Regions from separate parts of the Lactiplantibacillus sp. YT640 genome, predicted to be linked through region 1. Evidence: predicted binding sites of a transcription regulator. Region 1 holds the regulator's gene; each other region holds the start of a gene.
What was found. Region 1 encodes LexA, which represses DNA repair genes until DNA is damaged. Its sites were predicted from a motif close to CNAACANNTGTTNG; they were not measured.

Region 1 (4,268 bases):
TATGCGGCGACGGCTGGTGTCCAACTGGCCCAAGATCACGTGCGTGTTCATCCAGATAAAAAGGCGCTGGTCATTGGTAGTGACGTGGCACGCTACGGATTGAACACACCGGGCGAGCCAACTCAAGGTGGTGGGGCGGTTGCTATGTTAATTAGTGCGGATCCTAAAGTATTAGTACTGGGTACTGAGTCAAGTCTACTGAGCGAAGATGTGATGGACTTTTGGCGACCGTTGTATCATACAGAAGCCCTAGTTGACGGCAAATACTCGTCTAATATCTATATTGATTATTTTCAAGATGTGTTTAAGAATTACCTGCAAACGACTCAAACTAGTCCAGACACACTGACGGCCTTGGTTTTTCATTTGCCATATACAAAGATGGGACTTAAAGCGCTTCGAAGCGTGTTACCATTAGTTGATGCCGAGAAACAAGCCCAGTGGTTGGCGCACTTCGAACATGCGCGTCAGCTAAATCGACAAGTTGGTAACTTGTATACTGGTTCACTCTATTTGAGCTTGTTATCGCAGTTACTGACTGATCCTCAGTTACAACCAGGGAATCGACTCGGATTATTCAGTTATGGCTCGGGTGCCGAGGGTGAATTTTATACCGGGGTTATTCAGCCGGATTATCAGACCGGTTTAGATCATGGCCTACCACAACGGTTGGCTCGTCGTCGCCGAGTTAGTGTGGCGGAGTATGAAGCCTTATTCAGTCATCAATTGCAATGGCGGGCCGATGATCAGTCGGTCAGCTATGCTGATGATCCCCATCGATTCGTATTGACCGGTCAAAAGAACGAACAACGTCAATATTTGGATCAACAAGTTTAAACAAAAAAGTCACTTGTTACTAGCAAATTTGCTAGACAAGTGACTTTTCCTATTTGAAGTTATTGGTCATAATTTGACCATCTTGGACACTCAACAGCGTCTTGTCAGTGGTATCTGGTTGTAGCAACTGAATCGTGTAACCAGCGGCAAGATTCTTTTGGAGCGATTTTGACAACGATTTAAAATTCGAAGTAATCGTGGTGATTGCTTTTTGGTTTTGAGATGGATATGATTTAATCGTCTTCAAAGATTTAACGTACTTTTTATTGGTTGGCGTAATCGTATATGTTTTCGTTGACTTGGTGAATGCAACGGTACCAATCGATTGATAGTTAGATTGTAATTGTTTAAGGATATTTTCTTCATTCAACTTAGTCGTTGCGGCCGCGCGTTTGGTGCTGGCTTCGTTAAAAACGACTTGTGAGGAACTCAAGCTCGTTGATTTGGACTTGCTGGTACTAGCGCTAGTACTCGTGCTAGATGATGCTTTGCGCGCCGATTGCTGTGACTGGTTGTATGGCCAGTAAGGCAATTTAACGACCGCGTAGATGGTGACCAGGGCGCTGAGGACCGTAATTAGTGTTAGAAATTTCCAACCACCACCGGTTTGACGTGCGTAAATCACGGAAAATAATGCTAATAGAAAAACAATCAAGCCCATAATGGCTAGGAACAACATGTAACCAACTCCCAATGTTTAAAATAGTATAATCATTATACCATTGAACTATTGGCTGTTCGTCACAGATTTGAAATATTTTGAAAAGAGATCCGACTAATAACCAATTTGACGCCAGCACTTTTTCTGTCGATACATCGGGAGAATCAGGCGCCGCTGATTCAATAGCAATGGTGCTACCACCAAATCACAGTAACGCCACAGTGGGATAGTGTTGATGCCTGGCGCAAGGTGCCTGCAGCGTATCTCTCAGCGCACGGTTGTTTACAACAAGTGGGTGGTATATTTACGAGCTACCGATAAATAGGTGCGACGAGTAGGTATCGCGCTTCGATTAGGCTTGAAAGAGGACGGATTGCCAATTTACAAACGGCGATACTAACGAATCGGGGTGATGATGACTTTTTTATTCAGAAGGCAATCGGTTGGGCATTGCGGGATTATGGCAAGGTGAATTCGGAATGGGGGCGTGCTTTTGTCGCAAATAACGTGCTCTCGTCCCTGGCACGGCGGGAAGGGTGTAAATATTTGTGAGTGGAATCTGTAGGCATGCCATCAACCTGCTCTAAAAACTGGCGAACAAAAAAGATGACAAATTGAATTGTCATCTTGTGGGTGATAGTTTACTGAAACAGCATGTCGCGATATAAACCGACAACTTTGCCTAATACAGAGACGTTGTTCAAGATAATTGGGGCCATCGTGTCGTTCTCAGGTTGTAGTCGGTAGTGATCGGCCTCTTTGAAGAATCGCTTGCAAGTCGCTTCATTTTCATCGGTCATGGCAATGATGATATCACCATTGTCAGCGGAACTTTGACGCCGAACAATGACTTGATCACCATTCATGATACCGATATTGATCATACTTTCGCCACGGATGGTGAGCATGAAAAGGTCGCCACCGAATGATTCAAGTTCCTTAGGAATTGGAAAATAATCCGTCGCTTCCTGTACGGCAAGAATTGGTTGGCCGGCGGTTACCGTTCCAAGTACCGGAATTTGATGTGGCGTAGTTTCGACGCCCAGTGCTTCGAAACCGGCTGGCGTTACCTCAATGGCACGTGGCTTAGTTGGGTCTTTTTGGATGTAACCTTTTTTTTCTAGCCGTGAAATGTGGCCGTGAACGGTCGAAGTCGAAGATAAGTCAACGGCTTCACCAATCTCACGAACGGTTGGCGGGTATCCTTTTTCATTGACACGTTCATAAATAAAGCGAAGAACGGCCATTTGTTTGCTTTCCGATGTTTTACTCATCTTGGCACCTCATTTTTTATTTTCATTATTGGTTAAACCAATTGTAGCATAGCGTTTCATAGCTTTCAAACAAATGTTCGGTTGACAAACACTATTAATTGATTTAGGGTCTACTTTCGTGTATATTTCAAGAGTGAAAGGGGCTGCTGATTTGATTTCAAAAGAATTGCTTGCTCGGATCAATGAGTTAGCTCATAAGGCGAAAGCCGAGGGGCTCACCGAGCTAGAAGAAGCCGAACGTCAAGAGTTGCGGCAAAAATACTTGAAGGAATTTCGCGCCGGTTTTCGGCAACAAGTTGAAATGCTTCAGGTTTATGATAAAGATGGTAAAGAGGTTACGCCAGAAAAGGTCCGTCAAGTGCAACGCGATCGCGGTCTTCGAGATGATTAACCGATTTCAGGAAAATTTGTCAACTGACAAATTTTCCTTTTCTTTTATTATTAATTTGTGTAGACTAGTTTAATGAAGACTGTAATAAGGGAGGGGAATGACTGTGTCTACAGGAATTTGGATTTTAATCGTCGTTATCGGCGTATTGGTTGGGTTAACTGGTGGTTTCTTCGGTGCCCGGCACTATATGCAAAATTACTTGAAGCAAAATCCACCAATTAGTGAAGAGATGCTTCGTAGTATGATGATGCAAATGGGTCAACGCCCATCCGAAAAGAAGTTACATCAGATGTTGAATTCGATGAAAGCTGCATCTAAAAACGATAACAAGTAGTAAAAAGTGTCGGCTCGCTTTAAATTGCGATCACCGACACTTTTTTATTATCGAACTTAATGTTTCTGACGGGTTGTAGCAGGATCAACGTATTTGAACGTTGGGTCGATTTGACGATCCAAGTCGTCAAAAGCGTGCAACATTTTAGTCTCAATTTGTTTTTGACCAGCTTCATCCAATTTCAGTTTACGATCAATATCAATCGGTTGACCGAAACGGACGGTAACCCGCTGACGGCTAAAGAGTTGTTTGAAGGTCAATGGGCCTTGGTAAACGGTTGGGACTAGTGGAACACCGGCCATCTTAGCGATGACGGTTGCACCGCCCTTAAGTTCTTGTGAGTGGCGCGTTCCTGATGGAAACATGATTAGTGAAAGCTTACCGCTGCGCAAAAATTTGACGGGGGTCTTGATTGCTGAAGGTCCTGGATGTTGCCGATTGACAGGAAAGGCGTTCGCATGAACGAGAATGAACCGCAGAACGGGATTCTTAAATAGTTCTTCCTTAGCCATAAAGCTAAATTTCATTGGGCTGCCAGCCAGTGCATAGTACAACGGGTCAAACCACGTGCGGTGTGGCCCAACTAAGATATAGGCCCCCTCTGGTAGGTTTTCCCGTCCTTGATAGCGGGGCCGACCGTTAATAATGGTGATGATTAGCCGGACTAGTCCGCGCATAAATGAATAAAACATCACGATCTTCCTTTCGTTTAATAACTGCTCACAGTATGACGAAATTTGGCAAATTCTGCAAGTTAATTGTATGATAGCT
Region 2 (4,268 bases), on a different contig from region 1:
CAGCTAAGTTTGTACGGGATAAGGCTGTTAAATCAGAATCTGAAAAGATTTTACTTTGCAGCACACCATGCTTACGTTCACTCATGGTAGTTGCCGGTTCAACGCTCGCTTCGGGTTGCAATTTAGCGGCCACCGATTTAATGGTCAGTCCCTTCGACTCCGTTCGTAACGATTGTTGCACCGTTGTAACAGCACTAGCCACGTTCCGTTGTTCTTGGCGCAATAAGAGGTTCGTGAAACTCTTATAGACCAATAATGAAAAACAAATAAAAATGAGCGCGGACCCAATTGCGGTCCCGAGCGCCCATTTCCATTTTAATGACCAACGGCGCCGTGGTTTAGGCGTCACTTGATTCGTATCAGCGTCAGTCATTAAGAACGAATCACGTATCCAGTCCCACGAACAGTTTGGATGTAACTCTTTTCTCCTGGTCGGTCAATCTTGTTCCGTAAGTAACGGATATAAACGTCGACGACATTCGTTTCAACTTCTGATTCGTAACCCCATACTTTGTTTAGTAAGACATCACGAGCGAGGACAACGTTAATATTTTCCATTAAAGTTAATAACAGTTCATATTCACGCTTCGTCAAGTTGATGACTTCGTCGCCGCGTTTAACGACTAAGTTTTCCTTTTCAATCGTCAAGTCTTTATAAGTGACGGTCGTTTGTTTAGTGCTTTGTTGTTCACTTTCCAAATCGATTCGCCGCAATAGTGCTCGTAAGCGGGCAAGTAATTCTTCGATAGCAAATGGCTTAACAATGTAATCATCTGCCCCATGATCCAGGCCGGAAACTCGATCAATCACGGAGTCACGGGCCGTCATCATAATAATCGGCGTATTCTTGACTTCACGAACCCGCCGGCAGACTTCCAAACCGTTCAGTTCCGGTAACATCAGGTCTAATAGGATGGCATCAAAATCTTCAGCTAACGCTGCGTCTAACCCTTTACGGCCGTTATATTCGACTTGAATATCATAGCCTTCGTGTTTTAATTCTAATTCAACGAAGCGTGCGAGGTTTTTTTCATCCTCAATAATTAATATTCGACTCATTTACTTTTAGTCACTCCTAATATTCAACTTATCTAAAAACCGTACGAATCAGTGATTTATCACCACTAACCTGCATTAAGCTAGTACAACATGTTATTTTAACATGAAAACGCTGAATTTCCTACACCCCAACCAGGGTCTGCTCCTCACCCAAATCTAATTTTAGTGAATTCTCATTAAATTGCAATCTTTATGTCTCATCATCTGACGGTTCGGTTTGCGGATGTTGCTGGTGCCACTGGCGAATAGCAGCTAGGCGCTGTTGCCAGGCTTTCTCCTGTCCCTGGCTAGTCGGCTCATAGTACCGGTGCTGTTTTAACTCAGGTGGCATCGTCGTCATCGTGGTTAATTTGGCCGCTGTATCATGGGCATATTTGTAATCAGAACCATAACCTAAATCTTTCATTAATTTTGTCGGTGCGTTGCGAATCTGTAAGGGGACCGGTAAATTACCCGTCGCTTTGATATCTGCTTGCGCTGCCGATTTAGCCGCGTATAATGCATTGGACTTCGGTGCTAAGGCTAAATAAGTCACTGCTTCCGTCAAATTCACGTCACACTCAGGCATACCGATCAACTGGCACGCCTGAAAGACTGCTACCGTCAGTGGCAATGCCTGCCGGTCAGCTAGCCCAATGTCCTCACTCGCAAACCGAATCAAACGCCGAGCGATATACAGCGGATCTTCACCGCCGGCTAGCATCCGCATCAACCAGTAAATCGCCGCGTCAACATCACTATTACGCATTGATTTATGTAACGCGGAGATAATATTATAATGCTCCTCGCCATGCTTATCGTAGCGCAACGACTTAGTATTGATCAGTTGCGATAACCCGGCCGTAGTAATCGTAACGTGCTTGCCATCGCGGTCACCGTTCAAAACAGCCATTTCTAACGTATTGAGCGCCATACGAGCATCACCATTAGCAAATTCTGCGATCAACCGTAGTGTATCAGGCTGCATCGTAATCTCAAGATCCGGAAACCCCTTCGGATTCTGCAAAGCGCCCTGTAAGACAGCTTCTAATGCGTCAGGCGTCAATGCCTTTAAGACCAATACTTTGCACCGTGATAATAGGGCCGCGTTAATTTCAAATGAGGGATTTTCCGTCGTCGCACCAATTAACGTGATACTGCCGCGCTCAACATATGGCAAAAAGGCATCTTGTTGGGCTTTATTAAACCGGTGAATTTCATCAATAAAAACAATGGTCTTTTCACCAAAATCTCGATTAGCCTCCGCTTCATCCATGATTTGCCGAATTTCTTTAATGCCACTCGTCACCGCGCTAAACGTAATAAAGTGCGACTGGGTCTGTTGCGCAATAATTTCGGCTAGCGTGGTCTTGCCGACTCCCGGTGGTCCCCAAAAAATCAGGGATGGTAACTGATCTTCTGCGATTAATTGTCGTAATAGTTTACCCGGGCCAAGTAGATGCTCTTGGCCCTTGAAATCCGCCAGCGTCACTGGCCGGACCCGGTAAGCCAACGGACTACTACTAGATTTATCCGGGTTAAATAATGATTCTTGTCGCATGGCGACCCCCACTTTCGCGTTTATTCATTACTCTCAATTTTAACGCAAACGTACGTTCTAATCCACTCAAACCAACGATCATTACCGCACAGCCACCCACAGCACAAAAAAACTGCGCCTAATCACGCGTAACGTCATTAGCCACAGTTTAGTTCATTCAAAATGATTTTATTGTTCTTCGTACCAACTGTAATGGTATAACCCTTCACGGTCAGTCCGTTCATACGTATGCGCACCAAAGTAGTCCCGTTGCGCTTGCAACAAGTTAGCAGGTAGCACTTCGGCCCGGTATGAGTCGTAGTATGACAATGCCGCACTAAATGATGGTACCGGTACACCAGCTTGGATCGCTAAGCTAAGCACTTCACGTGTTGATTGTTGATACTTGGCGGCGATGTCGGCAAAGTAGTCGTCCATCAATAAGTTATTTAAATCAGGCTTCTTATCAAAAGCATCCGTGATGTTTTGTAAGAATTGGGCCCGGATGATACAACCAGCACGCCAGATTTGGGCAAGTTCACCGAACTTCAAGTCCCAACCATAATGTTCAGAAGCGAAACGAAGTTGTTCGAAGCCTTGCGCATAACTCATAATCTTGCTGAAGTAGAGGGCTTGACGAATCTTCTCAACCAATTCTTCCTTGGCTGGCAAGTCAACGTCAGCGGTTGGGCCAGCTAATTTCTTAGAAGCGGCAACCCGTTCGTTCTTCATCATTGAGATGTAACGCGCATAGACCGCTTCCGTAATAACGGATTGTGGCACTTGAACGTTCAAGGCATCTTCGGAACTCCACTTACCAGTTCCTTTGTTGTTCCCACGGTCTAAGATCATGTCAACGATTGGCTTAGTCTTATCCGCACCTAAATCATCCTTACGTGACAAAATGTCAGCGGTGATTTCGATCAAGTAACTGCTCAATTCGCCTTTGTTCCAGTCCGTAAAAATATCGGACATTTCATCAACGGACAAGCCCGCGACGTTGCGCATGATATTGTATGATTCATCGATTAACTCTTCATCACCGTATTCAATCCCGTTGTGGACCATCTTAACGTAGTGACCAGCACCGTTCGGGCCGATGTAAGTCACACATGGTGCACCGTCTTGAGGCGCTTTAGCAGAAATCTTTTCCAAGATTGGGGCAACTAAATCATAAGCTTCCTTTTGACCACCAGGCATCAATGAAGGGCCTTGTAAGGCACCTAATTCACCACCGGAAACACCCATACCAATAAAGTTGATTCCGGATTTATCTAAGCGGGCGTTACGCGCCATCGTGTCATTAAAGTTGGTGTTCCCACCATCAATCAAGACGTCGCCTTTATCTAATAGTGGTAATAATTCATCGATAACGGCATCGGTTGGCTTACCAGCCTTAACCATCATGATAATCCGCCGTGGCGTTTCAAGTGAAGCCACGAAGTCTTCGATCTTATAACTTGGTACTAATTGCTTGTCAGCATGGTCCTTAACGACCTTTTCAGTTTTGGCACCAGTCCGATTAAAAATCGCAACCTTGTAGCCGCGGCTTTCGATGTTCAACGCCAGGTTCTTACCCATGACGGCCATCCCAATGACACCAATTTGTGGTTTTTCATTACTCATTAGTTTATTGCCTCCCAATTTTTAATACGCAACTATCGTACCAAAAAACACGCTGTTAATAAAG
Region 3 (4,268 bases), on a different contig from region 1:
TGACTTATAAGATGATTGAACGAAAGACGGGGATTAGTAAACGCACGCAGCAGCGTCGGTTTAAGTTAATTGAAAAAGATAGCTTCTAAATTTATTTAAGATGGCTTAAATTAGCCTAAACATGAATACTTAAATAATCGCTTACTAAAAAGATTACTGCTTGGTTTAAGTAGTCTTGAGAAATATTCATTTTGAAATTGGAGGCATTAAATTATACTAGCTTTCTATATAATATTAGTTGTGATAGGGTTCGATATGAACTACAAGAGGCCCGCTCAATTGTTAGTTGAGCAGGCCCTTTGTGGGTATTTTGATAAAGAGTTAGTCACTCTATGCTAATTATAAGTCTTAGTTTCCAAATAGAAACATATTTATCAAAATAATACAGTTTATACGATGGATGTTAGTCTCTACAATGTGTTTCATAGCAGTTGATAGTTACGGTTAAAAACCGTATGCAACAATTAATAAGAAATGCAAATTTTACTAGGGACTGTCTGAAAACTAAAAATTCAGGTATAATCTGAGGAAAAACGAATCGTGGCATTCCGATGACAACACCTAAACGATACGAACTGGAAGATGCTCAGTGGGACCGAATCAAAGGATACTTCCCGCCATACCGGACTGGCCGTCCATCAAGCCTAGACAACCGTACCGCCCTCAACGCTATCCTCTGGCTCATGCGCAGTGGGGAGCCTTGGCGTGATCTACCTGAACGCTATGGCTCTTGGAAAACGGTGTATAGTCGCTTCCGAGCTTGGGTAAGTTCGGGCTTATTCGAACAGGTTTTCCTCGAATTGATTGACGACCCTGATAGGGAAAACTTGAGCTTGGATTCAACGATCGTTCGAGCACATCAAAAAGCCACTGGGGCAAAAAAAACGCCGAATGTTTGGTCGAAAATCAAGCTATTGGACTAAGCCGAGGTGGCCGAACAACCAAGATTCACGCACTCGTTGACGGATTAGGGAATCCTCTGGGGTTTCGCCTAACGGGTGGCCAAGTACATGATAGCCAAGTTGCCAGCGAGTTACTGGAAAGCTTCGATATTTCTCAATCAAATATTATTGCGGATAAAGCCTATGGTACCGCGAAACTTCGCCAGTATATTGAAGATAAAGCAGGCGTCTATACCATTCCGCCTAAGGAAAATACCAAAGACAAGTGGGCCTGTGATTACCACGTTTATTGTGAGCGCCATTTGATTGAGAACTTCTTCAATCAGTTGAAGAACTTTCGTAGGATTGCAACGTGTTATGATAAGCTTGCTCACGTTTATCTGGCTACGGTCTACATTGCCTCAATTTGCATCTTACTTAAGTAGTTTTCAGACGGACCCTAGTCAGAATAACAAGTCAATCTACAGTACAATCTATCCAGGCAACCGGCTACAAATTAATTAACTATATGCTTAACATTTCGGCAAAAGGGTGTTATAACATAGGCTTTTAGAGGTCGTATGAGATCTCAACTAAACTAACAAGCGTCTCATTGCCGGTGGCGTGTCAACGGTCCGTGCTAGAACAAGAAACTATTTAGGTTAATTATTAAATAATAGCTGCTGGCAAAAGAAGCCCCACAGCAACCTTAATTGGCTGGTGTGGGGCTTCTTTTGTTATTCTAAATCGTTTTCAGTAATTAATTGATTCAGGTAGATTGTAAAATTAATCCTAACAAAGTTCGAACCAAAAAAGATCAGTGTCCCTTAAAATAACGTTTACCATAAACCCATTTTTAAGGAGTTGATTTTTTGTCTAGCATAACCACCTATTTGGATAATTTGGCAAAGAATTCGGATTAAATTTGCAATCTATCATTTAACTTTGAAATATTGGACAAAATAGATTAAAGGGAATAAAATTAACACGAACGTATGTTCTTTGGTGGCAGACGTGTCACTAAAAATATAAAAGGGGATTTTAAAATGGCAGATGAAGCCGTATTAAAGGTTCAAAAATGGTTAAATTCAACATATGGTAATGTCGAAGGGTTTAAAAAGGCACCAGAAAATGGACAGACTGGCTGGGCAACTATTTATAGTTTGCGTGAAGGATTGCAATACGAATTAAAAGTTTCGCCACTTGGTGAGGGGTTTGGTAATGCCACCCGGAAGGCGGTAGATGGCTTCGTTGAAAATTTGAAGCTTAATTATAAAGGTAATGTTGCCAAGCTAATTCAAGGAGCCTTTTGGTGCAAAGGAATTTCACCAAATGATTTTTCAACTGTTTATTTGGCTGATACGATAGCAGCAGTTAAGAAATTACAAAGTGATGCTGGTATTACTGCCAATGGTACAATGACAACTAACTTGATGGCTGCATTATTTGATATGAGTGCTTTTGTATTAGTCCAAAATGGAGATGCTAAAATTCGGGCAATGCAGCAATGGTTAAATGCCAATTATGAGAGTTATATTGGTATTAGACCTTGTGATGGAATCTATCAGCGCGACACAAATGAGGCACTAATCTATGCTCTCCAGGCTATCGAAGGTATGTCACCCAGTGAGGCCAATGGTTATTACGGTAATCAAACTATTGCTTTGACGCCCACTGTCAAGGTCGGCGAGCATGGTAATATCGTTAAACTAATTCAGTATGGGCTTTATGTGAATAACTACTATCAGTCTGGAGCCTTTGATGGGTATTTCAGCACTACTGTTGCAAATGAGATTGTGGCTTTTAGGAAGTTTATGATTTTACCCGATGGCTCATTAAGTAGTGCCTCGACTTATTCAGGCGTAGCTGATTTGCGAGTGATTAAAGGACTTCTAACTAGTAATGGTGATACCGGTCGAGATTCTAATACCTTTGATTGCGCAACCCAACTGACAGATACTAGTATGATTCAACGGCTGTACCAAGCTGGTTTTTCAATCGTTGGCCGTTACTTAACGGGATCTGTCGGAACGGGTAGTGCCAAAAAAGCCAAGAACTTGACATCTGATGAAATTAGTAAATTAACTGTTGCGGGTTTTTCGATTTTTCCTATCTATGAGGACGGTGGGTATGAAGTTAGTTATTTCACTGAATCACAAGGAACTAAAGACGCATACCTAGCAGCATATGCGGCTCGTGCGCTCGGCTTTCCAGACGGTACCGTGATCTACTTTGCAGCGGACTTAGATTTACAGGATGGAGACATCGAGGGTACGGTTATTGCGTACTTGCAAGCCGTACGAGCATCACTAACTGACTTAGGCTATAAAACTGGGTTATATGGGACACGGAATGTTTGCCTACATGCGGCAGAAAGTATGGGAATTTCGAATTTCTTTGTGGCTAATATGTCTTATGGATGGAGCGGTAACCTCGGGTTTCCAATGCCCAAGAATTGGTGCTTCGATCAATTTGTAGAGTATACTACTGGTTCTGGTGTTGACATTGACCAAGATGCATCATCTGGTCGTGATAGTGGGACTAACAAATATAAAAGTACAGGTGGTGTCACCGCTGATGAAGCGCTTAAATATATTTTAGGGAATACGAACCTGCAAATTGGTGGGAAATACGTTCAAACTATTGGGCCGTTTAAGGTTACCTGGCTTGCTACTAATGAAGTAGCTGATAAATCAAGTTCAAACATTGTGACTATTTCAAATAACGAATTACCGGAAGCTGATCTAACAGCTATTCTAGAAACAAAGTATAAACTTCCAGATTGGATTGGGCATTTAACTGTTGATGGTATTGGAAAATGGGGGATTTCAGAGAAAATAAAGAAAGGAAATTTTGAGTTAGAAATTGGTGATAGTAAGGACGGTGAGTTTAGTTTTAAGTTGAAATATTATGTCTATCAAGTTGAAAAAGGCCCATTAAGCGAGACCTTAACAATTGAAATTGATGTTACTTTCAACAAGAGCGACTTCGATAACTGGCCTACCTACGACCCTGCTGAATCATTTGGGATAACATTAGCCGCTACCCTTTCAGTAGCTGTAATTATTTCAATGGCGCCTGCAATTGCTGGTTCAGCGTCTGCTGCGGGTGTTGTCGCAGCATTTGTAGCACTTGCCACAAAATTTTTAACGAATAATAAAGGATAAGATAAAAAATTTAGATAAAAAAGAACAAGGTGAGAAACCAAAATTAGTTTCTCACCTTGTTCTTTGAGCACTCAGATTCCTGTACCAAACCATCCTATAACCAACGATAGTAACAATAAAGAGTAAGATTGTAAATGGTACTTAAATAAGGCTTTGTGATCTTGTTCGTTTGGTAGTAGGAAAGCTTGTTTTTCAATAGGCTGCTCATGCCAAATAGGTT

Region 2: a site for LexA is predicted at 2,645-2,658, ahead of ACOV1R_RS04720 (replication-associated recombination protein A). Genes of this name have one in related genera too.
Region 3: a site for LexA is predicted at 1,870-1,883, ahead of ACOV1R_RS13665 (glycoside hydrolase domain-containing protein). Genes of this name have one in related genera too.

What each region holds. Positions count from the first base shown of each region.
Region 1 is NZ_JBMNVY010000003.1:207,429-211,696, reverse strand. Features, by position in the region: gene ACOV1R_RS03815 (hydroxymethylglutaryl-CoA synthase) at 1-837, shown strand, start outside; gene ACOV1R_RS03810 (hypothetical protein) at 887-1,516, opposite strand; gene ACOV1R_RS03805 (DNA alkylation repair protein) at 1,820-2,050, shown strand; gene lexA (transcriptional repressor LexA) at 2,140-2,772, opposite strand; gene ACOV1R_RS03795 (DUF896 domain-containing protein) at 2,924-3,163, shown strand; gene ACOV1R_RS03790 (YneF family protein) at 3,261-3,497, shown strand; gene ACOV1R_RS03785 (lysophospholipid acyltransferase family protein) at 3,554-4,189, opposite strand.
Region 2 is NZ_JBMNVY010000004.1:136,844-141,111, forward strand. Features, by position in the region: gene ACOV1R_RS04710 (HAMP domain-containing sensor histidine kinase) at 1-373, opposite strand, end outside; gene ACOV1R_RS04715 (response regulator transcription factor) at 373-1,059, opposite strand; gene ACOV1R_RS04720 (replication-associated recombination protein A) at 1,250-2,599, opposite strand; gene gndA (NADP-dependent phosphogluconate dehydrogenase) at 2,768-4,204, opposite strand.
Region 3 is NZ_JBMNVY010000033.1:11,555-15,822, forward strand. Features, by position in the region: gene ACOV1R_RS13655 (recombinase family protein) at 1-89, shown strand, start outside; one part of gene ACOV1R_RS13660 (IS5 family transposase) at 552-876, shown strand; one part of gene ACOV1R_RS13660 (IS5 family transposase) at 876-1,327, shown strand; gene ACOV1R_RS13665 (glycoside hydrolase domain-containing protein) at 1,928-4,048, shown strand; gene ACOV1R_RS13670 (hypothetical protein) at 4,120-4,268, opposite strand, start outside.